One region of the Pseudoalteromonas sp. ECSMB14103 genome, then DNA from elsewhere that is predicted to be linked to it. Evidence: riboswitches for the same ligand, from Rfam matches in the RefSeq annotation. Region 1 holds a riboswitch; the other holds the start of a gene.
The links. A riboswitch is a leader RNA that binds a small molecule or an ion and turns the genes downstream of it on or off. The one in region 1 is predicted to bind lysine.
Positions count from the first base shown of each region.

Region 2: it holds a riboswitch for lysine, as region 1 does, so the genes downstream of both, dapA (4-hydroxy-tetrahydrodipicolinate synthase) here and lysC (lysine-sensitive aspartokinase 3) in region 1, are expected to answer to the same signal.

Region 1 covers NZ_JWGY01000007.1:62,783-75,548, forward strand. Annotated here, with positions in the region: gene sbcB (exodeoxyribonuclease I) at 1-687, shown strand, start outside; gene RF53_RS12420 (NAD(P)-dependent oxidoreductase) at 1,802-2,683, opposite strand; gene RF53_RS12425 (glutathione peroxidase) at 2,805-3,356, shown strand; gene RF53_RS12430 (2-hydroxyacid dehydrogenase) at 3,452-4,438, shown strand; gene RF53_RS12435 (NYN domain-containing protein) at 4,525-5,199, shown strand; gene RF53_RS12440 (sodium-dependent transporter) at 5,204-6,526, opposite strand; gene RF53_RS12445 (4'-phosphopantetheinyl transferase family protein) at 6,667-7,422, shown strand; gene lysC (lysine-sensitive aspartokinase 3) at 7,575-8,954, opposite strand; lysine riboswitch at 9,030-9,202, opposite strand; gene nhaD (sodium:proton antiporter NhaD) at 9,313-10,560, opposite strand; gene RF53_RS12460 (hypothetical protein) at 10,780-12,066, shown strand; gene RF53_RS12465 (condensin complex protein MksE) at 12,072-12,620, shown strand; gene RF53_RS12470 (hypothetical protein) at 12,617-12,766, shown strand, end outside.
Region 2 covers NZ_JWGY01000012.1:51,343-64,108, forward strand. Annotated here, with positions in the region: gene RF53_RS16455 (succinylglutamate desuccinylase/aspartoacylase family protein) at 1-388, opposite strand, end outside; gene RF53_RS16460 (PLP-dependent decarboxylase) at 394-1,599, opposite strand; gene RF53_RS16465 (2,3,4,5-tetrahydropyridine-2,6-dicarboxylate N-succinyltransferase) at 1,599-2,339, opposite strand; gene dapA (4-hydroxy-tetrahydrodipicolinate synthase) at 2,355-3,239, opposite strand; lysine riboswitch at 3,368-3,564, opposite strand; gene RF53_RS16475 (DNA-3-methyladenine glycosylase I) at 3,756-4,460, shown strand; gene RF53_RS16480 (protein adenylyltransferase SelO) at 4,463-5,872, shown strand; gene RF53_RS16485 (OmpA family protein) at 6,262-7,317, shown strand; gene acnB (bifunctional aconitate hydratase 2/2-methylisocitrate dehydratase) at 7,609-10,206, shown strand; gene RF53_RS16495 (2OG-Fe dioxygenase family protein) at 10,406-11,038, shown strand; gene RF53_RS16500 (cysteine desulfurase-like protein) at 11,048-12,283, shown strand; gene RF53_RS16505 (2OG-Fe(II) oxygenase) at 12,345-12,766, opposite strand, start outside.

The DNA.
Region 1 (12,766 bases):
GTCAATAAAAACGCGGTTATTTGTTTTGATTTAACCCAAAGCCCGCAAGTGTTACTTGATTTAAATGTAGAAGAATTACGTAAACGTTTATACACCAAACGCGTAGATTTAGCCGAGGGCGATTTACCTGTTGGCTTAAAACTGGTGCATTTAAACAAGTGCCCTATTTTAGCGCCTGCAAAAACATTATTGCCTGAAAACGCAGCCCGTTTAGGAATTGACCGCGAGCAGTGCCTGGCTAATTTAGCTATTTTAAAAGCCAATACCGAGCTTCGCGATAAAGTCACTGAGGTGTTTAACGAGCAAGGCGATTACAGCGCAACCACTAACGTTGATTACTTACTTTACGATGGTTTTACCAGCCACGCCGATAAAGCTAAATTTGCGATTATTCGCGATGCTAAACCAGACGAGCTAGCGGGTTTAAATTTAGATTTTGAAGATAAAAAGTTCAATACATTACTGTTTAGATACCGTGCACGCAATTGGCCTGAAACGCTAAACCAGCAAGAGCTTGACCAATGGCGCCAGTATTGCCAAAACAAGTTAATGCATGGGGAAGATCAACCTTCAATTAGCGCACAAGATTTTATGATCACCCTTGAAAACTTGGCACATGAACACGACGACAGTGAAAAGAACCTGACCATTTTAAAAGCGCTTTATAACTACGCGCAGAGCATGTAATTTTCTTTTAGTTTATTTGTATAGCGCATATAAAAACGCGACGCTTTAATTACTAAAGCGTCGCGTTTTTGTTTAAATTATTATGGGCTTCGCCCATCACGCAAGCAAGCTTCGCGTCTACAAGTAAAACCCATATCTACACCATCGCGGTAGACGTAGAGCTTGCTCACGTGAAAAGCGTAGCTTTTAAGATAAAAACATTTGCACAAAGAGAAGTGAATGAGGAGTAAATGAGCAAACATAAGCCAAAAACAGCTTTTAATTAATCTTTCCTTCTAAAAGCGCAGCGCCTCTTATCTTCTTTGTAAATAAATCACTTTACGGGCTTTGCCCGTCACGCAAGCAAGCTTCGCGTCTAAAAACAAGCAATAATTTTTATTTAGCCGATAAGCGTTGGGCTTACTAACGCGAAAGAGTAGCTTTAAAATAAAAAACTTTTGCACAAAGAGAAACAAATGAGAAGTAAATGAGAAAACATACAGACCAACAACAACCTTTTTAGCACTATCACTTCCTCTAAAAGCGCAGCGCCTCTTATCCTCTTTGTGAATAAATCACTTACGGGATTTGCCCATCACGCAAGCAAGCAGCGCATCTAAAAGCAAAACCCATATATACACCTTAGCGGAAGATGTAGAGCTTGCTGATGTTAAAAACGAAGCTTTAAAATAAAAAACTTTTGCACAAAGAGAAACAAATGAGAAAACATACAGACCAACAACAACCTTTTTAGCACTATCACTGCCTCTAAAAGCACAGCGCCTCTTATCCTCTTTGTGAATAAATCCCTTACGGGCTTTGCCCTTCACGTTAGCAAGCTTCGCGTCTACAAAACAAGCAATAATTTTTACTCAGCCGATAGGCCTTAAGCTTACTAACGCGAAAGCGTAGCTTTTAAAATAAAAAACTTTTGCACAAAGAGAACAAATGAGAAGAAAATGAGAAAACATACAGACCAACAACAACCTTTTTAGCACTATCACTGCCTCTAAAAGCGCAGCGCCTCTTTCCCTCTTTGTGAATAAATCACTTTACGGGTTTTGCCCGTCAAGCAAGCAAACTTCGCGTCTACACGTTAAACGCGAAACCTATTTAATTTAAAACACATACATAGTTATTTTTTATGCAGCGCCTCTATTCGTGCAAGTAGGCTTGAAGTATCGTATCGGCCGCCACCAAGTGCTTGTACATCTGCGTAATATTGGTCGACTGTTGCAGTCATTGGCAACGTCGCACCATTGTTTTTAGCTTCATCAAGCGCAATGCCTAAATCTTTGCGCATCCAATCTACGGCAAAACCAAACTCGTACTCACCTGCCCACATTGTTTTGTAGCGGTTTTCCATTTGCCACGACCCTGCAGCGCCTTTTGATATGGTTTCAATTACTTTTTCACCGTCAAGGCCTGCTTGCTTAGCAAAATGTAAGCCCTCGGCTAAACCCTGCACAACACCGGCAATACAAATTTGATTAACCATTTTACAAAGCTGGCCCGAGCCTACGCCGCCTAACAATTGGCTAAAACGGCTAAACGCCGCCATTACAGGCTGTACTTTTGCAAATACGGCTTCATTGCCACCAGCCATTACCGTTAAAACGCCATTTTCTGCTCCGGCTTGTCCGCCGGACACTGGCGCATCAATAAAGTCAATATTTTGTAGCGCCGCTTTTGCAGCTACTTCGCGGGCAACTTCTGCAGAGGTTGTAGTGTGATCAACTAATATGGTATGCGGTAACATACCCGCCAAAACGCCATTGTCACCATAAACTACAGAACGTAAATCATCGTCGTTACCCACACACATAAATACAATATCAGCGCCTTGAGCAGCTTCGCGTGGGGTATCTGCAACGCTTCCTTTATATTGTTCAGCCCAACGTTGCGCCTTTGATTGCGTACGATTAAATACACATACGCTATGCCCTTTATTGGCTAAATGCCCCGCCATTGGGTAACCCATTACGCCTAAACCTATAAATGCGACTTTCATTGACATAAAAATGACCTATTTAACTGCTAACTTAGAAACTAGGTCCCGATTATGTCAACCGGCCAACAAAAAAGCGAATGAAAGTCTTTGTAAAATTTCCACCAATTGGAAATTAAGTAGGTAACCAATGGATAGTATTTATCAGTTTAATGCACCACTTTATAACAGTGAGAATTTTTCTTTAAGCGAGTTAAAAGGCAAAACCGTACTCATTGTCAATACAGCCAGTAAATGTAGTTTTTCAATGCAATTAAATGCTCTCGAAAAGCTATACCAAGAGTACAAGGATCGTGGCTTAACGGTACTTGCATTCCCATGTAACCAGTTTGGGCAAAACGAGCCACTTGATAATTTAGCTATCAGAGACTTTTACCAAATGCAGTTTGGTGTTTCGTTTAAAGTATTTGGTAAAGTCATGGTAAATGGCCCAGACGCTCACCCTTTATTTAGCTATTTAAAATGCCATACCCGCGGTATTTCACAAAACCGTGCAGTAAAATGGAATTTCACAAAGTTTTTAATTAACTCACAGGGGCAATTAGTCGCACGCTATGCACCTCGTACTAAACCTGAAACACTTAAACAGGTTATCGAAACACACCTACAGAAAGCCGTTGAATCAAGTGACATAAAAGCAACACCCATTATGTCTGCTTTAAATAGACGCACAGCGTTATAAATAAAAAGTAATCGCTACTTGAGCACATGGCAGTAACGTAGTTTAATTTAAACAGGTTTACTATTTTAAACGCACCAAATTGTTGGAGCCATACCATGAACATTGCTTTTTTTAGCGCGCAAAAGTACGAAAAACCTTTTTTTGAACAGAGTATTGCAACTCATAATAGCTTAGCAATAACCTATTTTGAGCAATCGCTTAACGAGCAAACAGCGGTGTTAGCAAGCAATTACAATGCAGTGTGTGTATTTGTAAACGATACAGTTAATGCTCAAGTTATAAAGCTATTAGCAGCCCAAGGTGTAAATACTATATTACTGCGCTGTGCCGGTTTTAATAATGTTGATTTAGATGCGGCAAAAGCACATAACATTCATGTTTTGCGTGTACCAGCATACAGTCCCGAAGCCGTAGCTGAGCATTGTATTGCGCTTATGCTTACACTGAGCCGAAAAACACATAAAGCTTACAACCGCGTGCGCGAAGACAACTTTGATCTAAATGGGTTACTTGGCTTTAACTTGCACAACAAAACAGTGGGCATTATTGGGTGCGGAAAAATTGGCTTAGCACTGTGTAATATACTCAATGGATTTGGCGCAAACGTTTTAGTGTGCGACCCAAATGCAATACCGGGTAACTACTCCATTACCGACCTAAACACGTTACTTACCCAAAGCGATATTATTTCGCTGCATTGCCCACTAAACGATCAAACCCATCATTTAATCGATGAACATGCTTTCGCTAAAATGAAGCCCGGCGTTATGCTTATCAACACCTCACGTGGTGCATTACTCGACAGCAAAGCCTGCATACAAGCACTTAAAACACAAAAACTAGGTTACTTAGGACTAGATGTATACGAGCAAGAATCCGAACTGTTTTTTAAAAACCACAGCGACGAAATAAACCAAGACGATATATTTTCCCGTTTAGTTGGTTTTAAAAATGTTCTGATCACCGGGCATCAAGGCTTTTTTACTCAAGAAGCGCTCACCGAAATAGCAAACACCACCATTACAAATGCTCTTGAGGTTGAACAGGGTAAACCGCTTACTAACTCCGTTTTTAAAAATTAACATTTATAGCCATTTACACTTGCCAAAATATGCATTGCAGTGGTATCAATTAGTTATATTTAATGGCTTTTTTAGCAGGTGTTTAAATGGAAAAAACAGCGTTATTCATAGATGCAGAAAATATAAGCCATAAATATATAGAGCAAATAATGGCTAAGTTTGAACATATTGAGGTTAAAAAAGCATATGGCAACTTTGGGGCTGTACAGCTAAAACCTTGGGTGAATATATGCTCGCGCTTTGCTATAGAAATGGTGTACCAAGAAAAACTTGTAAAATCGAAAAGTAATGCTGCCGATATTGCGTTAACTGTCGGGGTTATGGAGTCATTGTATGTCTCGCCGATTGACACTTTTGCAATAGCGTCATCTGATTCTGACTTTGCGGCGCTAGTACACTTTTTAAGACGAAATGGTAAAAAAGTAATAGGGTTTGGTAATAATACAGCGAGCGCTAAACACTATTTTGATGATTTTTATATTTTAGGTAAACAAAACACCATACCCAAAGTAAAAAATAAAAGTATTGCCTCTGTTGATACCTACCATTTAGCACTGGTGAAAGAAGCCGTTGAGAACACACAACATGCAAAAACTGGACTCTCTGAAACAGTGGATGTTGGTACCTATCTTCATCGAATATTCAACATTACAAAAAAGCAGCTAGGCGTAAGTAAGCTATATCAATATTTTAAATATCACGATCAGCATTTTAAAATGCAAAAAGCCCCCGACGGAGGCTTTTTAGTCTCGTTGCATTAAGTCATTAACCAAACGCGACGTTTGCAAACACCAAGGTCATTAATATTGGGCATACAAAACGAATATACTGGGCAAACCAAAAATGCGCGCCGGTGCTAGCTTGGTGTAACTTATTACCTCGTTTGAACATCCAGCCAACCGTTATAAAGTAAAATAACCCCATTAACGGAAGTTGGTACTGAGTAAACACCATAATAACTAAACCAAATAACCAATCAAAGTTTACTATAATTGCACTCGCACATATTAAAACCACTAAGCTTACCAACCACGTGGCTTTAGTGCGGTTTACATTGTGGTTTTCAACTAAAAACGCAACCGGAATTTCAGTAGACGAAATAGTCGAGGTCACAGACGCTATCGACATCAAAACAAAAAACAATAAACCAACCAGTAACCCTATTTCTCCCATGGTATTAAATAACTCAGGTAAAATGGCAAATATAAGCTGCCCTTCACCTATTAATTTACCGCCACTAAATACCTCAACGCCATTATGCTGTGCAACATAAATAGCCGGAATAATAAGTAAACCAGCTAAAAATGCAACGCTCGTATCAAGTAATGCAACGCTTGCCGTTAGTTTTGGCAAATTGGCATCAGGCTGTAAATACGAGCCGTAAATCATCATACACCCCACCCCTAACGACAACGAAAAAAACGCTTGTCCCATAGCGGCAATAATTAAATTTGGATCGAGTATTTGGCTAAAGTTAGGCATTAAATACGCTGCAAAACCTTCGCTTGCGCCATCCAAGGTGGCTATATAAGCAATTAGCGCAACAAGTAACACCAATAGCATAGGCATCAGTCGGCGCGACCAGGTTTCAATACCCGATTTAACACCCTTTAAAATAATGCAGGCCGTTAAAATAAGCATTAATGGTGTAAATACAAAATTACGGGCTTGCGAGTCACTGTGTAAAAACTCGCTCACACTGTGTAAACCAACAAACGTTGTAACAGGCTCAATTGCGTACGACAGCATCCACCCTGCCACAATTGAATAAAAGCTCAACATGACTACAGCGCCCGCAAGGCCAATATAGCCCGCAGCTGCACCTATTTTACGGTTGCTATCTTGCCATGCGTTACCCAGCGCTTTTACCGGGTTTGCTTGTGCGTTATGGCCTAAATACAGCTCGGTATATAGTGCCGGTAATGCCAATAAAAAGATAACCAGAAAATAGACGAGTAAAAATGCTCCACCGCCATGATTAGCAGCTTGTGTAGGGAACCCCCAAATATTACCCAAACCCACTGCCGCGCCAGCAGCGGCTAAAACAAAACCAAGTCGGCTTTGAAACCCATCACGCATTTGTGCCATACATCTACAAATCTGTTATTATTTTGATTGTTGTGAATTAAACCATATTTAATGCCAGCTGAGTAATAAAATTGTATTCAGCCTTTGTTTGTCGCGTTAACTGCTCACAATAACAACGACTTTTTACTTTTTGAGCTGATATGACCGCACATTTTTTTAATAACGCCTTAACCATAACGCCAACAGATTTTGCCAATTTACCTAAAGGCAAAAGTACCGTTTTGTTGTTCGACGCTAATACACTTAGTTTGGCTAATTACAACTTGGCGAGCTTACTCAGCGAATTTGAATTAACCGTTATTAACCGCCGTAAAAACCAAATAGCTAAAAAAGAATATGTAGCAAGCCGCTTACTTTTAAAATTGCTTGTGAAAACCACCCACCCTGAATTTTCAAATGTGCCATTAAATGCCATTAACACAAGTTTTAACCAATCCACAGCTAAATTAGAGCTGCATATTAACGAGTGCGTTATTAATACGTGTATATCGCACTCTCATGGTTTTGTTGGGGTTGCTTTAAATTTAGAAAGCGAGACGTTTGGCTTCGACCTTGAAAAAATTAGCTTAACGCGCCCGTTTGAAAAACTAGCCAAGCATTTTTACCACACAGACGAAGTTACATTAATTACGTCTCAACCTAATACGCAAAGCCAAGCCAATACCTTTTTTAGAATTTGGACATTAAAAGAGTCATTAGCTAAAGCAACTAGTCGCCCTATTGCCAAATTACTTAGCCCCAACGTATTTAACGAATTAACCTTAGTAAGCTTGGCCGCAAGCAGCCAAGTGGTAAACACGCAAACAGAGACGTTTGATTTAACCTTAGTGCATAAAAAAAGCACCGACTGGCGGTGCTTTGTGTTAACCGATGTCTCGCTTCTACCAATCCGCTAAATTAAGTGATCTATTTTGAGGATAGATAAACGTGGTGATAGCTAGGCAAAAATTCGTTATTTAGTTGTTCTAAATGAGAATTTTTTAACACAGATAGCGACACCTTTAGCCCCTAAAAATGATTAAGTATTATTGCGAATTGGTATTGCTAGTTAAACTTCTAACAAACGGCTATGAATAGCCTGAACCACATTATCAGATTCACTTTGTTCGACTAAAAAGCATAGGTTGTGCTTACTTGCTCCATGACAAATTAAGCGAATATTAAAATCACTTAATACCTGCATTAAGTTCATTTCGTGTTGGCGAAGTTGAATCTCAGAGCCAATAAGTGCCACTAGTGTTAAGTTGTTTTCAACCGATACATGGCAAAATTCAGCAAGCTTATCTAAACACGCTTGGTCGAGCTCTGGGCGCGACGCGTTAGGCGCATTATCAAGCGTTATTGCTACACTAATTTCAGACGTAGTTACCAAATCAACCGATATATTAAACTCGCTTAAAATAGTAAATACACGGGCTAAAAAGCCACTAGCCAATAGCATTTCAGGGCTTTTAAGGGTGAGCAAAATTTGATTTTTACGTTGGGTTACCGCGCGAATTCCTGGTTGCTGCGATTTTTCACGCTCTATCCACGTACCACCACGTTCAGGCTCGCGGCTTGAACCAACAAACACATTAATATGACTACGGCTAGCAGGTAAAATAGTAGCTGGATGCAATACATTTGCACCAAAGGTAGCCATTTCAGCAGCTTCATCAAAGCTTAAACGAGCAATCGGAGATGCCTTTACACATAATCGCGGATCGGTACTAAAAATACCCACAACATCAGTCCAAATATGTACACTTTTGGCGTTTATTGCCTCAGCAAGTAAAGCGGCACTGTAGTCAGACCCACCACGGCCAAGCGTTGTTGTTTGTCCAAATTCGTCACTGCCAACAAAACCTTGGGTTACAATAACTTGGTCATCTAACAGTGGGATCAAATATTCTTTAGCAGCTTGTGCAGTTGCGCTTACATTTGGCGTTGCTTTTCCAAACTGACTATCTGTTTTAAGTACTTGGCGTACATCAAAGCGATCGGCATTTAAGCCTTTTAAACGCAGCACTTGCGCAAATAAATACGACGATAAACGCTCACCAAAGCTAAGTAACTCATCGTGCTGCTGATCAGTTGTCAGTGTTTCAAGCGCTAGCGTTTGGAATGCTTTTAACGTTTCGTTAAAACCTACGGCTAAATCGGCATCAAGCGATAACTCATCTAAAATAGCCTGTTGAATGGCTAGCACGCCGTCAATTTGTTCTTGGCGCAGCTCTGGGGTAATGCTTGATTTACACAGTGCAACCAAATGATTAGTTACGCCGGCACTGGCGCTCACAGCGACAATACGCACGCTTTTATCGGCAACAATAATTTCGCTACAACGACTCATCGCATCAAAGTTAGCCACACTGGTTCCGCCAAATTTGGCAACGATGTAATCTGATTTAACGTCCGATACTGTTTGCGGCACTGATTGGGTAGTCATTTAGTCTCCTTTTGCGGTATCCAAACCGCGATAAAACAAGAAGAACTTGGCAAGTGAATGCTTGAAGGTAAATCCACTGCCAGAAGCTCTCCACCTAGATTGGTGACAGTTTTGAGGATTCAGCCCCATAAACCGAAAAACAACATCGACGTAACGTTGGTTTTCTCGGCGAGTACTTCCCTCTTTAATGGTTATGGGCGTTCGTCACCTACCATTAAATACCTAAGTATCGCACCTCTTCTGAATGTTGTATTAACCAATGGCTAATAAAACAAAACCCCACTATAAAGTGGGGTTTGAAAGTTAACGTTTAGACGTCTAGCTGTCAAGCGTTTTAATGCGGTTTGTTAAGCAAAACTTAAACAAACCCGCCCATGTAATACGCGCCCGCATAACCCACGGTATAACTTACTAACAAATAGAGCGACAAACGTAAGTAACTCATAAAAGTTAGCTCTTTTACTTTACTCATAGCAATAATACCAGCAGCCGATCCAATAATTAGCATTGACCCGCCAACACCGGTTGCATAAGTAAACGATAACCAATCTTGCTGGCTCATCACTATATTAGCTTTTAGTAAAGCAGCAGTGAGCGGTACGTTATCAACCCCGGCCGACAAAATACCCATTAAGTAGTTAGCGTACTGTGGCGCCATAACGGTGTAAAGGTCGGTAAACTTACTTAGCATTCCAATCTCTTTTAATGCACCTACCAATAATAAAACCCCGACGAAAAACAGTAAGGTGTCGTATTCTATGTCGCGTACGTAGTCGATAATGTTTTTGTTTATGTCTTTTTTGCGCATTAAAAATTGCGCCACTAAAAACATGATTGATAAACCACATAAAAAAGTTAGTAAAGGCGGTACACTGTAAATTACACTCAGCGCAAGTATGCTTATAACTGTAGATACAAAAATAACTGCAATGGTGATATCGGTTTTTTCTATGCGTTTTTTTCCAGATTTTGAAAAGGTTACATCCCCTTTCATGCCAATACTTAGCATTGCTGCTAACAGCATAACGCTAATAAATGCTGGCGCAATAAGCAGTAATAAGTTAGCAATGGTTACCTTGCCATCTAAAAATATCATTAAGGTTGTTACGTCACCGGTAATTAACGACACACCACCGGAGTTAACACCAAACACAATAAGTGTGGCATATTTTATAAGCTTTTTAGGCGGTAGTTTTAACGACATAACTACAGCAAGCGATATTAACGTAGCCGTTACGTTGTCTGAAACCGACGAAAACAAAAAGGCAAATACCCCAACCAAAAACATCAGCTTGCGTTCGCTAATACTTGTTGGCATTACTCTGTGCACAATATTTTCGATAAACCCTTTTGAATTTAAATAAGCAACAAAGGTCATGGCGGCCATTAAAAACAACCACAGCGATGCTATCTCTAAAATATTTTCGTTAAGGAGTTCTTGTACTTGCTCTGGGCTTTGCCCATGCAAAGGGAAAATAAACAGGAGGATCCAGCAAAGCGTGCCAAAAAAAAGCGTGGTTTTAGCTTTATTTACATGGATGATATCTTCTATAACAATCAATAAAAATCCGATCGCTATCAGGGTTAGAATAATCGTGGAAACCATGGGTATTAAATAACCTTTGATATTGTTTTAAAGAACACACGTAAAGTCCCTCTCGACGTGCCTATTTTCGGCGCGAATGTTAGCACTGCGGCTATACAAAAACTATTATTAAATAGTCTTAAAAACGAATACCATATACAGGCTAGATTAATTAGAATACGTAATAATGAGACGCTTCTAAATTCTCAATAATAAATTACTAGGATGTTGTAACACCTTATGATCCCAGCTAAAAAGCGACTAAATACCCTTAGCGAACATTGGGCAGTTTTAGAGCTATTATTTAAACGTTTTAAAATGGCCGACTTTAGCCTAAAAGACGTGCAAAATGCGATAAAACAAAAACAACCCACGTGGAACAACGAGCGCATTTACAAAGAAACAAACCGTTTGCTCAATCAAGATATTTTAATTCCACTGGCTAAATCATCACAGCTTGAAATTAACCGTGCAATTGCTGACTTTGCTACTTTTTTACTGCAAGAAGAGCATTTGGGCTTAGCACAAGAAATTAGCGTGTTAGTAGACGATCTTGCCCGTTTAGGTAATCGTTTAGATAACGCTGGTAGCATGGAAGACTTTGACGATTTACGCCGATTTAGCCGTATTATGGATGATCGGGTACGTAAAATAATGAAACTTTACGCGCACAACGAAAACGCCATTTTAAATATTGTTGAACAAGCGAAATCAAACAATGCGGTGCAATCACTACAAAAACGCTACAAATCAGTAATCGAAGCCTTTGATGAATACATAGAGCCCATGCTTGAAATGGTCGATATTAGGGGCGATTTTCATGCCTGCTTTACAATAATAGAGCAGCAAATCAGTAAACAAATCGAATTTATTGAACGCTCTGGTAAAGCATACACCGACAAACGTATGCTTGAACAGCTACGAACTCGCATACTCGAAATGAACCTAATGGGCCGAGAGAGTTTACGTAAAAGTGCCGATATGCTCATGCCCCTGCGCGAAGAGCTACGCCGAAATAACTTAGTTACACGCCAAGCGGCCAAAGTGCTCGGCCTTGTGCGTAAAAATGGCGTAGATAACATGCTAAGCGCTGTACAACCTAATTTTGTAACCGACTCTCAGCGTTATTCGCTTGGGCAACAACGCCATATTATCGCGTACATGGCAAGCTTGGTAGAATTTGAACACGAAGAATATCAACTTCCCGAACAACAAGATGTACCCGCATTTGTAACGCCTAACATTCCTGACTACAACGATGTAAAAACAAGCTTTGCTAAACGCTTTAACAAAAAACGTAAAAAACCACAGCCGCTGCTGCAGTTTTTAGATGAAAGCTATCCCGACTTAGACGCCGACGAAATGCTCTTTTTATATCAAAAATTAGTCAGTGATAGCGACATTAAAATTAGCCAAAGCGATGAAAAAGCCCGAGTTAAAATTGCCGGCCAACACTTTTCACTTTACCCATTTAATTCTCAGGCATCAGATTCAGCAACTCAGCCTAATACTGAGGCAGATAAGTAATTACCATGACACATATAAACCTAGAAGAACTCACTCACCTGCAAGCAATCAATAAAAAATTAACTGCGGGTTACCACATTTGCGAACAAGACAACGTAATGTGGCAAGAACTCGACCAACACATTGAATCTTACAGCGCACTATTTACCGCATTAGGCCATGATTTAAAACACGATAGCCGTGGCTTTTACTATTTTGCCAGCGACGAAAGTACGCCAAATATGGGTAAAATATCGCGCGCTATCGCACTCACTATTTACATTTTAATTGAGCACTTTGCCAATACCGGTAAAGACCCAATGCGCGCCCTGTTTGATGAAGTAAACGATTTAGAACTGATGCAAACCTTAGTGCAAATAAACAAGCACTTGTTTGATCAGCTTGAGATATTTTCGGGCTCAGATTTACGAAAAGATGTTTACCTACGTATGGTTCGTTTAGGCCTTGCCCGTGAAGTAGAAGGCGGCTTTATGCTACAAGCACCTATTCACCGCTACATTGATGCATTAATGGAAGTAAACGAAGAAACCTACATGACGGAGGACGAGCAATGAACAACTTATACGGACTGAGTAAACTCGCCCTACTTAATACCGCAGGTTATGCAAAGTGTGTGATCCCGCTTGATAAAAGCAGCTCTATTTGTGCGCCAAATAATACCGGTAAAAGCTCGGTTATTAACGCCCTGCAATTTCCGCTT
Region 2 (12,766 bases), on a different contig from region 1:
TTAAAGCTGCATCGTCGTACTGGCTATGATCTTTGGCAAACTGGGTGACTAAATCACTATTGTAGTGATACATACGGTTCCAGTTAGTGCCAGTAATAGGGTCGAATCGGCCAAGGGTAAACTCCCCTGATTTTTGATTGCAACCAATAGGGTTAGCATATGGTACTAAGGTAATGTCGCCTTTTAAATTGAGCTGTTTTAACTGCTCTAGCAGCTGAAAAATAACCGCGTTACCTTGTACCTCGGCGCCATGCATGTTGGCTTGAATATACACGCTTGGACCTGTGCCGTCGCCTTTTAAGCGATACACCGGAATAGTGAGAGGCAAGCCATTTGCTACTTCCCCTACTACAATGTTTTCTTGGCTAATGGGTGTTGTTATGCTCATGTTTATTACCTTAAGTAGTGACTGGCATCTTCTGCTTGGCGTACACAGGTGAGCTCGCCATTTTGTAACACGTATTCTGCAGCTAGTTCATGGCATAAAAAATAGGGCATGCTTTCGGTAAAACCATAGGCGCCACATTGGCTAAACACCAGCCAGTCTTGCTCGTTTAAATCGCTTGGTAGGGTATGCTCGCCTAAGCAATCAAGGGCAGTACATAATGGGCCATATAGGCTCATTGCTTGTTCTGGCGCCGTTGATTCGCGCAATAACGCCGCAGGAAAATCTTGGCTTGTAACAGCAGGACGCAATAAGTGGTTAATACCACCGGTTAAAATAACTTGCTGTTGGCCGTAGTTTTGTTTGCACTCTACTACGGGGTTAGCATAATGACCGCATTCGCCTACAGCGTAACGACCAAGCTCCATCCAAAGCTCGTCTACACCCGCCTCTTTTTTAATTTTAGCAAGCGCGGCTATAAGGCCATCCCATTCAAGTATTGTCTCGTTTTGTGTATAAGGAATACCTAAACCGCCCCCTAAATCGAGAATTTTAAGGTTTATATTTAAGTTATTAGCCAAGGTGGTAAGCGGTGCAATCATTTGCGACCACAGCTCGCTTAGCTTTTGCGTGCTAAGCATGTTGCCCCACTGAAAAATATGCAGGCCATCAAAATTAAGTGCTGGGTAATCGCCAGTATTGAGCGCTTGCCATTCATCGCAGCCAAGCCCAAACGGAGTTAGGCTGTCGCCGCCTAGTGGGTTTTTTTCACCTTCAGGCCAGCGTAGTTGCACACGCAATAAAACTTGCAGCTGCGTATTTTGCAGCTGCGCTTGTTGGTTTAACCAACGCACTTGATTGAGGCTTTCGGCAACAAAAATACGTACGCCGCGCTCGATAAAGTGTTTAATTTGTTTAGGGCTCTTTGCAGGTCCTGTGTTGAGCACGCGCTGCGAACTAATACCTTGTGCAAGGACTTGTTCAAGTTCACCTTTACTTGCTACGTCAAAGTTAAAGCCTGCGCTATCTAAGCTTTGAATAACCTTAGACAGAGGGTTCGCTTTTACTGCATACCAAAGTTTTACATCGGTTTGCGCAACTAAACGGGTAAGGTGTGCGTTTAGTTTATCTAAGTCGTAAACAAAAAAAGGGGTATCAAGTTGCTGAGTAAGCTTATTAACAGCGGTTTTGATTGGCGTGCTCAAAAAGCTCATTATCGTAAAACCTCTTCTAGCAATAATGATGCATCGCTTTGCTCGTCGCGGTATTTAACAATTAACGCACACGACATGCTTAAGCCTTGCTCTCGTGCCCATTCGTTAGATGCCGGGCGAGAGCCAGGTATTACAATTGCGTATTCTGGAATTGGCTCGCCTTTATCTAGCTGACGCTCGTTAACGCAGTCGTATACCGGAATGGTTGCAGATAAGCGCACGCCTGGTGCAAGTACCGCGCCTTTTTTAACCACTACGCCTTCAACAATGACACAACCTGCGCCAATAAACGCATCGTCCTCAACCACAACTGGGCTTGCCCCGATTGGCTCAAGTACACCGCCAAGTTGAACGGCTGCGCTCAAATGTACGTTTTTACCTACTTGTGCACACGAGCCCACTAACGCGTGGCTATCAACCATAGTGCCTTCGTCGATGTATGCACCAATATTTACGTACGCTGGTGGCATAATAATAGTGCCTTTAGCTACGTAGGCACCACGACGAACGCTTGAACCACCTGGTACCATACGCACGCCGTCGTCAGTGCTAAACTCTTGCGGTGCAAGGTTGTGCTTGTCAACAAACCCGCCTGCAAACTCGGTGTTAGTGCCATTTTTAAAGGCTTCTAAAATGCCTTGTTTTACTTCTACGTTAGCTTCCCATTGACCGCTTTCGTTTTGTGATGCTGCGCGTACTGCGCCCGATTCTAAATTATTAAGTAGTTCTAACCAGCTCATTATAAAAACCTGTATTTAATGCCAAGATAAAATGGTGTCGTTTGCAGTGGTAATGCAATCGGTTTGCGTTAACTCAAGATGCGTTAAAGGCGGGCGCAGCAACGGGCTACTTAAGCGGCCTTGTTGGTGCATTAGCACTTTAACGGGAATAGGGTTTGCTACAGCAAATAGGCTATCAATAGCGCGAGTCCACTGAGCAAATAAATTGGGGTGTTGGCCACTTAAGCTGCGTTTTACAAATTCGTGTGTTTGCAAAGGCCACGCGTTTGCCGCAACCGATACTAAGCCTTTTGCACCTGCTTGGGCAAAGTAGGGCATAAGTGCATCGTCGCCACTGTATAGCGCTAAATTAGGCGCGGCTTGTCGGTATGCTTCAAATTGGGTGATGTTGCCACTGGCTTCTTTCAAAGCCCACAGTTTTGGGTGCGCTTTTAAGTTTTCAATGGTTACGATAGGAATGCTTACACCGCTGCGCCCAGGTACGTTGTATAACATACACGGATGCGCGCTTTCGTTTAATAAGTTTTCGTACCAATGTGTTTGACCTACAGCCCCTGGTTTTGCATAAAGAGGCGAGCCTAATAAGTAGCTGTGAATAGGTAATTGGTTACAGTAGCTAACCCATTCTTTTTGTTGGGCCAAGTTACTACCACCAACAGCAACCATAAGCGGTACACTGGGTTTTAATTGGCACACATGCTCAACAATGCCTTGCTGCTCATTAAGCGTAAGGGCTAAGCCTTCACCTGTGCTACCGAGCAGTAAAATACCGTTGTGTGCTGCTTCTTGTTCGCTAACAAGTGTTGTGAGCGTGTCGTAGTCAACATTACCTTGTTGATCAAACGGCGTAACAAGCGCTGTCCACAGTGCGTAGTCGTCTAAATTGAAATTATTGATCATCTCTTACGAACCTATAAGGTGTTCGAGATATTAAAGGGGCTGTATGATGTGAGCCGCATTAACGTCGTTCGAACAGTATTCGAAGAGCGAATGGGCTTAAAATAATAGGGCGCACGGCCTTATTATTTAAGACCAGAAGCTCTCCACCAAACTAATAAGCTGTTTTAAAACAGCTATTGGTGACAGTCGCTAGGATTCAACCTAGTCGCCCGAAGTAATTGCTTCGCAAAAGCGTTTACCTCTCGGCGGTATTCCCCTGACGTATGCTCACTGGAGTTTGCGCTCCTAACATACGCTACCTGAATAACGCACCTCTTCTAGCCCTTTGTATTTTGTTTAACCGCAAAAGGTTTAACAAAATACAATTTAAATAGGGTAATTGCGGCGATTAAAACATTTTAGCCGTCTAGGTGTCAAGTTGCAGGATACAGATTAGTTCATCGAAAATGTGGGTGGTTACGTATTGGCTGCTTTTCTCGTAAACTAACCCTATGAGCAGCGAGGTATTTAATAAGTATGGAAAAATTTAGCGATATTTATAAGCGAGCAGTAGAGCGAAAAGGCTCTGAAAAAATGCTTAAGTTATTACTCGCAAAACCCTTATCTAAAAAAGCATTAAGCACGTTAAGTGACGACGATTGGCTTGAAGAATTTACCCGAAAAGTTTTTCAAAGTGGTTTTTACTGGTCGGTAATAAACAGCAAATGGCCGGGCTTTAGAGAGGTTTTTTGGGAATTCAGCGTTGATAAGCTATTAATGATGCCGCCCGATATGCTCGAGCAAAAAGCGAGTGATGAGCGTATTATTCGTAATTATAAAAAAGTGAAAACAATTCCTGAAAATGCCTACATGATCCACGAAATAGCACAGGAATATGGCAGTTTTAGCAAGTTTATTGCCCAGTGGCCAACAGATAATATTATTGGTTTATGGGCGCATTTAAAAAAACACGGTGCCCGATTAGGCGGTAATACAGGCCCTTATGCCTTAAGAGCACTTGGCAAAGACACTTTTTTACTTTCGCGAGATGTAGAGAGTTACCTAAGGGCACATAAAATTATTGATGGTGGGCTGCAAACTAAAAAATCACTCACTGCTGCGCAGGCATTTTTTAACGAAATGCAAAAGCAAAGTGGTTTAAGTATGCAAGAGCTAAGTTTAATTGTGGCCTATGGTGTGGGTGACAATCGCGTAGGTATACGTCAACAGTCAGGAAATTAACCATGAAACTAGTGCCGAGATACACAGACATAGCAGATAATTTCGCAATAGAAGATCAACCATCAAGCGTTGCAGCTCCGCAATTGCTTTTGTGGAACGAAGCGTTAGCAAAGCAGTTTAATATAGGTGTTGAGCCGCAGCTGCGTGCTAGTACCTTTGCAGGCAATGAATCACAGCAAATAAAGTCGGTAGCGCTTGGTTATTCTGGGCACCAGTTTGGTCACTTTTCGCCGCGCTTGGGTGATGGGCGAGCGCATTTGCTTGGTGCTATAAATGACGATAAAAACCAGCTGTGGGATATTCAATTAAAGGGCTCAGGCGCTACCCCGTATTCTAGAGGTGGCGATGGGCGATGTGCACTGGGCCCTGCTATTCGTGAATACGTAATGAGTGAAGCTATGCACGCATTAGGTATTCCCACTACTCGTTGTTTGGCTGTGGTTGGTACCGGCGAAGCGGTTTACCGTAATCCGCCTCAACCAGGGGCCGTTGTTACTCGCCTAGCAAGCAGCCATATTCGTGTTGGCTCGTTTCAATACTTAGCAACCCAAGGCGATACTGAGGGATTAAAAAAATTAGCTGATTTAGCAATTAAACGCCATTACCCTGAAATAACGAGTGAAGGCCCTGAGCGGTATATCGCTTTTTTGACAGCAGTCATTAGCAATCAAGTGAACTTGATTATTAATTGGATGCGCGTTGGGTTTGTTCATGGCGTTATGAACACCGATAACACGCTCGTAAGTGGCGAAACTATAGATTATGGCCCGTGTGCAATGATGGATAGCTTTGATTTTGACACCGTATTTAGCTCTATAGACAAGCAAGGCCGCTACGCTTTTGGTAATCAGCCAAATATGGCGAGTTGGAATTGTGCTCGCTTAGCTGAAAGCCTTATCCCATTAATTAGCGATGATGAAGAAAAAGCTGTGTCATTACTTACTCCAGTTATACATCATTTTTCAGAGCAATTTAATACTCAATTTACAGTAATGTGGAGCAAAAAATTAGGCCTGGCTGGTGCAAAAGAGGGCGACAAAGATCTTGTTTCTGAGCTACTAACATTATTGCAAGCACATCATCTTGATTACACCAATACTTTTGATGCACTGACGGAGTTTGTGAATGGCAATGCAACTATTCCAAAAGAATTAATTGAGTGGGCGAATAAGTGGCAAAGCCGAACAAGTAACGATAGCTACAAAACCATGCGAGCAGCCAATCCACGTATAATTCCGCGAAATCATATAATTGAAACAATATTAGCTGAATATAATGAGCTTGGTTCAAGTAAACTGATGAGCCGTTTTGTAAAAGTAGCTAATAAACCGTACCTGTTCAGCGATGATATGGCCGAATTTCAAGAGGTACCGGCAAATGATACCGACTATAAAACTTTTTGTGGTACTTAAGTGTTGTAAAAATAGATAAGTTAATGATTATAAATAACGATATTTTAGCACAGAGATGTTCATTGATTGAGCAAAGCAAATTCCGGTGTTACTATCTAAACATAAAGATAAGTTAGTTTCATTGTGAGCAAGAACAATTGATTGAGTTGTCTTTGTGTCTTCTGCAGATTATCGATTTATATGATCAACTAGTTGGTTTCTAGCTAGGTAAAGTTTTAAATTTCACCTAAACTGATTTGTTGGATATCGTTATATCGCATTGAAAAAAATTATAAACTTTATTTTTCGTTAAGTATTGATTAACAAAAGTTGAGTTAGTCTGTATAAAACTTAGTGAGCTAGTACTTAATTAGCCACAATTTATTAGTTGTTAAAATGGGAAGAAAACAATGAAATTAAAATCACTAACTATTGCAATTGCGTTAGCTGCAACTAGCGTATCTACTTTTGCTGCTGACAAGCAAGAAGGTTTCTATATTGGCGCATTTGGCGACTACTACGATGCGTCTTGGGAAAATATGAGCGCACAGGCTGGTCTTGACGTAAACGAGTCGACTGGCTTTGGTCTTGAAGCGGGTTACCGCTTCAGCGATTTTTGGAGTGCTCGTTTAGAGTATGCAGATCTTGATTTCAATGCATTCGACAAAGCCGCTGGTAACCGTAACAACATCGACGGTAGCCGTTTTGGTATTGATGCGCTTTACCATTTAGATGGCGGTCCTTTCTACGGTTTAGTTGGTATTAAATCAATGGACGTTGTTGATGACAACACGTTCTTAAATGCAGGTGTTGGTTACAGACACTTCATTACTGATAACTTATTCGCTAACGTTGAAACTGCTGTATATCAAGGTATTGATAAAGGTTACACAGATGTTGGCGCTAAATTAGGTATTAACTATTTCTTTGGACAAAACACTATGCCTGCTGAGCCGGTACAGCCTGCGCCAGAGGTTGTTGAAGTTATGGTTGAGCCAGTAGACAGCGACAATGACAATATTTTAGATGCTGATGACAAGTGTCCTAATACACCAATGACAGATGCTGTTGATGGTACTGGTTGTACTTTATATGAAGATAAAGAAGTAACTGTGAGCTTATTAGTAACGTTCCCTAACGACAAAGCTGCTGTATCACAGCGTTACTTAGACGACATCGATCAAGTTGCATCTTTCTTAAAAGATTACCCAGATACAACAGTGCTTTTAGAAGGTCATACTTCAGCAGTAGGTAAAGCGACTTACAACAAAATGCTATCTAAAAAGCGTGCTGATTCGGTAGCTAAGCAATTAATAGCTGACGGTATTGCATCTGACCGCATTACTACGGTAGGTTTAGGTGAAGAGCGCCTTAAAAATGAAGCTAACACAGCCGCTGCACACGCAGAGAATCGTCGTGTTGAAGCGCACATCAAAACAATCAAAACAGTAAAAGTTTTACGTTAATAGATTATTTTGATTATAAAACCCAGCTTATGCTGGGTTTTTTTATGGCCGCTATTTATGCTTGTCTACCTAAATAGTAATGATTATTACTTAACAAGTATTCATGGAAATAGAATTTCCCGTAACTACTATTCATGGTGTTTATAGTCGGTATAATCAGTTGTGTAACTGGATGGATTTTCATCTATCTATAAAAGCTTTATAATTACGCGTTAGAATACTATAAGTATTGGGTAACAAGTGCGCATGAAGCGCTACCGAATACTTTCACGTCACCAAGAGGGCAATATTGTGCTACAAGAATATCGTAAACACGTAGAAGAACGTGCCGCGTTAGGTATCGTACCAGCGCCATTAGATGCTCAGCAAACTGCTGATCTTATTGAATTAATAAAAAACCCACCGGCAGGTGAAGAAGAATTCATTTTAGATTTATTAATCAATCGTGTACCACCAGGTGTTGATGACGCTGCTTACATCAAAGCAGGCTTCCTAGCCGCTGTTGCTAAAGGTGAAGCGACTACTTCTCTTATCTCTAAAGAAAAAGCAGCTGAATTATTAGGAACAATGCTAGGCGGATACAATATCGCGCCAATGATTGACCTACTTGATGACGAATCATTAGCGCCAATCGTAGTAAAAGGCCTTTCAAACACATTACTTATGTTTGATGCTTTCTACGACGTAGAAGAAAAAGCCAAAGCAGGCAATGCGTTTGCTAAGCAAATTATCGAATCTTGGGCTGCAGCTGAATGGTTTACAAATAAGCCAGCAGTAGCTGAAAAAATCTCTGTTACTGTATTTAAAGTAACGGGTGAAACAAACACCGATGACTTATCACCTGCACCAGATGCATGGTCACGTCCTGATATCCCACTTCATGCTTTGGCAATGCTAAAAAATGAGCGTGATGGCATAAACCCAGATAAAGCAGGTGAAGTAGGTCCTATCGTACAGCTTGAAGAATTAAAAACTAAAGGCTTACCACTTGCTTATGTAGGTGACGTTGTAGGTACTGGTTCTTCTCGTAAGTCTGCTACTAACTCTGTGCTTTGGTTTATGGGTGATGATATCCCATTTGTACCAAACAAACGTGTTGGTGGTGTATGTTTAGGTAACAAAATAGCACCTATCTTCTTTAACACAATGGAAGATTCTGGCGCATTACCAATCGAATTAAATGTTGACGAGTTCAACATGGGTGATCAAATTGATATTTACCCATACGAAGGTGTTGTTAAACGCCATGGTACTGATGATGTTATCTCTACTTTCGAACTTAAATCAGATGTAATCCTTGATGAAGTTCGTGCTGGTGGTCGTATTCCACTTATCATTGGTCGTGGTTTAACAGACAAAGCACGTACATCTTTAGGTTTAGGTGCTACTGATGTATTTAAAGTACCAGCAGTGACTGAAGAGTCAGACAAAGGCTTTACACTAGCGCAAAAAATGGTTGGTAAAGCATGTAACGTAGCCGGTATTCGCCCAGGCCAATACTGTGAGCCTAAAATGACTACTGTAGGTTCGCAAGATACTACTGGTCCTATGACACGTGATGAACTTAAAGACTTAGCATGTTTAGGTTTCTCTGCAGATTTAACAATGCAGTCATTCTGTCATACCTCTGCTTACCCTAAACCAATTGACGTAAACACGCACCATACGCTTCCTGATTTCATCATGAACCGTGGCGGTGTTTCACTTCGCCCTGGTGACGGTGTAATTCACTCGTGGTTAAACCGTATGTTATTACCAGATACCGTAGGTACTGGTGGTGATTCACATACTCGTTTCCCATTAGGTATTTCGTTCCCAGCGGGTTCAGGTGCAGTAGCATTCGCAGCAGCAACAGGTGTTATGCCACTTGATATGCCTGAGTCTATTTTGGTTCGCTTTAAAGGTGAAATGCAGCCAGGTATCACATTACGTGATCTTGTTCATGCAATTCCTTACTACGGTATCAAAGAAGGCTTATTAACGGTTGAGAAGAAAGGTAAAATCAACGAATTCTCTGGCCGTGTACTAGAAATTGAAGGTGTTGAGCACTTAACTGTTGAGCAAGCATTTGAACTATCAGATGCATCAGCAGAACGTTCAGCTGCAGGTTGTACTGTTAAGCTTTCTAAAGAGTCTATCTCTGAGTACCTTGAGTCTAACATTGTTATGCTTAAGTGGATGATCTCTGAAGGTTACGGCGATGTTCGTACAATCGAGCGTCGTATTACTGCAATGCAAGATTGGTTAGCTAACCCAGAACTTATGGAAGCTGACGCGGATGCAGAATACAAGCACGTACTTGAAATCGACCTAGCTGATATTAAAGAGCCGGTACTTTGTGCACCGAATGACCCAGATGATGCGCGTTTACTATCTGACGTTACAGGCGAGAAAATCGATGAAGTATTTATCGGTTCTTGTATGACTAATATTGGTCACTTCCGTGCCGCAGGTAAATTATTAGATGGCTTTACTGGTCGTATTCCAACACAGCTTTGGGTTGCTCCACCAACGAAGATGGATAAAGACCAACTTACAGACGAAGGTTACTACGGTATCTTTGGTCGTGTTGGTGCACGTATTGAAACTCCAGGGTGTTCACTGTGTATGGGTAACCAAGCACGCGTTGCAGATAAAGCAACGGTTGTTTCTACCTCAACACGTAACTTCCCTAACCGTTTAGGTACAGGCGCAAACGTATTCTTAGCATCAGCAGAACTTGCTGCAGTGGCGGCAATTTTAGGTAAATTACCTACTCCGGCTGAGTACCAGGAATATGCAGCGAAAATCAATGCAACGGCAGCAGATACTTACCGTTACTTGAACTTCCACCGTATGCCTCAGTACACTAAAAAAGCAGACAACGTAATTATTCAGCAAGCTGTTTAATTTATAGAGTTTGAATAAAAAACCCGCTTCGGCGGGTTTTTTATTGTTTAAATATAATTTAGATTATTCATGCTTTAATAGCCTTATACTGAATTAAAATTAAGTATTTTTCACATTTAAGTTGGATAATAAAGCAATAATTCCTCGCTACATGCATTAAAATCTCTTTTAATATTCTCATTATTTTAGGCGAGATTTCATGACTGCATTAAACAACCAGAATTTACTGCAACTTCGTTTTATTAACCAAGCAAATATTGATTTGGTTAAGCCTTCTTTTGATAACCTACCTGCAAATCCATATGCAGATGGCGAATTTCGTAAGCGTCGTTATTCAGTAATTAAATTTCAAAATGGTGAGCTAAAATTGCAAGCTGCCAAAGCATTTGTTCAAGATGATTCGATTAATACGTTTCAAGGTAACGTTGAACGTACTTACGAAAATTTAGAGCAAAGCCTACTTGAATCAGATGGCATGAAAAGTATTGTCAGTGAGTTTTGCCAGCTTACCGGTATTGATGAAAATCGCGATATTGAAATACATCAATTTAGAATGTTAGCTATTGATAGCGATACGCCAGCAGCGCCTGAAGGCGTGCATCAAGACGGTTTTGATCATGTCTGTATATGCGGTGTTTCGCACGAAAACTTAGAAGGTGGCGAGTTACTTGTATACGAAAACAAACAAGCTGAGCCATGTTTTAAAATGGAAATTAAAGACGGCATGTTTGCGCTTATAAACGACCGTCAAGTGTGGCATAACGCCACACCAATGAACAAAGTTGATGCCAGCAAACCAGGTTACCTGGATTGCTTTGTACTTACGTCTTAAGGGATGAGCATGAATATAGCGCAATTACGTGAGCAGTTTCCGGCATTAATGCAAAGCGTTGATGGTAAATCGCCGATATTTTTAGACGGCCCTGGTGGCTCTCAAGTGCCGCAGTCAGTGCTTAATGCAATGTCTGCTTATTTAGGACACTATAATTCAAACCTCGGTGGCGCGTTTTTTTCAAGCGATAAAACTGTTGAGCTAATGGCAAATGCTCGCCAAGCCGCAGCAGATTTACTTAATGCGCCAAGTGCTCAAAATATTGTGTTTGGCCCTAACATGACAAGCCTTACCTTTAGCTTTAGCCGAGCTATTTCGCGCGACTGGCAAGCCGGTGATGAGATCATTGTGACTAACGCCGATCACTTCTCAAACGTGTCATCATGGCAGCAAGCCGCAGAAGATAAAGGCGTTAAGGTTAATACTGCCTTGATTAATGAAGCCGATTGCAGCCTAGATATGACGCAGTTTGAAAGCTTATTAAACAGCAAGACTAAGTTGGTGGCTGTTACCTATGCTTCAAATACTACAGGTTCAATTAACGACATTAAACGTATTATAGAGCTAGCTCATGCTGTGGGCGCTCTTGTGTATGTTGATGCGGTACATTATGCGCCGCACGAGCTTATTGATGTACAAGCCCTTGATTGCGACTTTTTAGCCTGCTCAGCGTATAAGTTTTTTGGCCCACACTTAGGGATGGTGTACGGTAAAAAAGAGCATCTTGAAGGTTTTACGCCTTACAAAGTAGAGCCTGCTAAAGATGTAGCGCCGGGACGTTGGGAAACAGGTACCCAAAGCTTTGAAGCAATGGCAGGCTTTGTTGCCGCTGTTGATTACATTGCTGCAATTAGCGAGCTTGATGATAGCCATACGCGCCGTGAAAAGCTAACAGCTGCGTTTGCTAAAACTAAACAGCACGAGATGGCGCTCAGTGAGCACTTTTTAACGCGTTTGGTTAATTACCCTCGTATAAAATTGTACGGTATTGATGACTTTGATCGATTAAACGAACGTACCCCTACGTTTGCTTTAACGTTTGAAGGTTTAGAGCCACGCGCCGTTTCAGAGTTTTTAGGCAAACAGCATATATGTGTGTGGGATGGACATTTTTACGCGCAAGGTTTGTGTAAGCAATTAAACGTGCTTGATACAGGCGGTGTAGTTCGTATTGGTTGTATGCATTACAACACAGTCGAAGAGCTTGATAAGCTGTTTGATATGTTTGACGAGCTACTTGGTTAAATAGGTCGTCTACTAAATATATAAATAAGCCATAAGTGTTACTTATGGCTTATTTATTGGTTTAGCTTTTAGGTGCACCATATATTTGCTCTGCACGGTTAAATAGCACCCACGAGGTTAAAATATACTTATCGTTTGATACTGGCTTATTACCCCTATGTGTATGCGTAAAGTAGCCAGGCGCTATCACCATGGTGCCTTTTTTAGGGGCTATTTTACGGTTTTGATAATAAAACTCCGTTTCTCCACCTTCCTCGACATCGTTTAAGTAAAACATAAATAAAAGTACACGATGCAGGGCTTCATTGTGTTGTAACTGAGGATACACTTCGCTGTGCCAGTAAGGATAACCCCCTTTATTTACCTCGTATTTCTGCGCTTGGATATTACCTAATCTAAATATTTGCTGCACAAGGACAGGGAGCTGTGGCTTACCCACTTCATCAAAATTTTCTTGAGTTAAATCTACTACTTCCCCCGTTT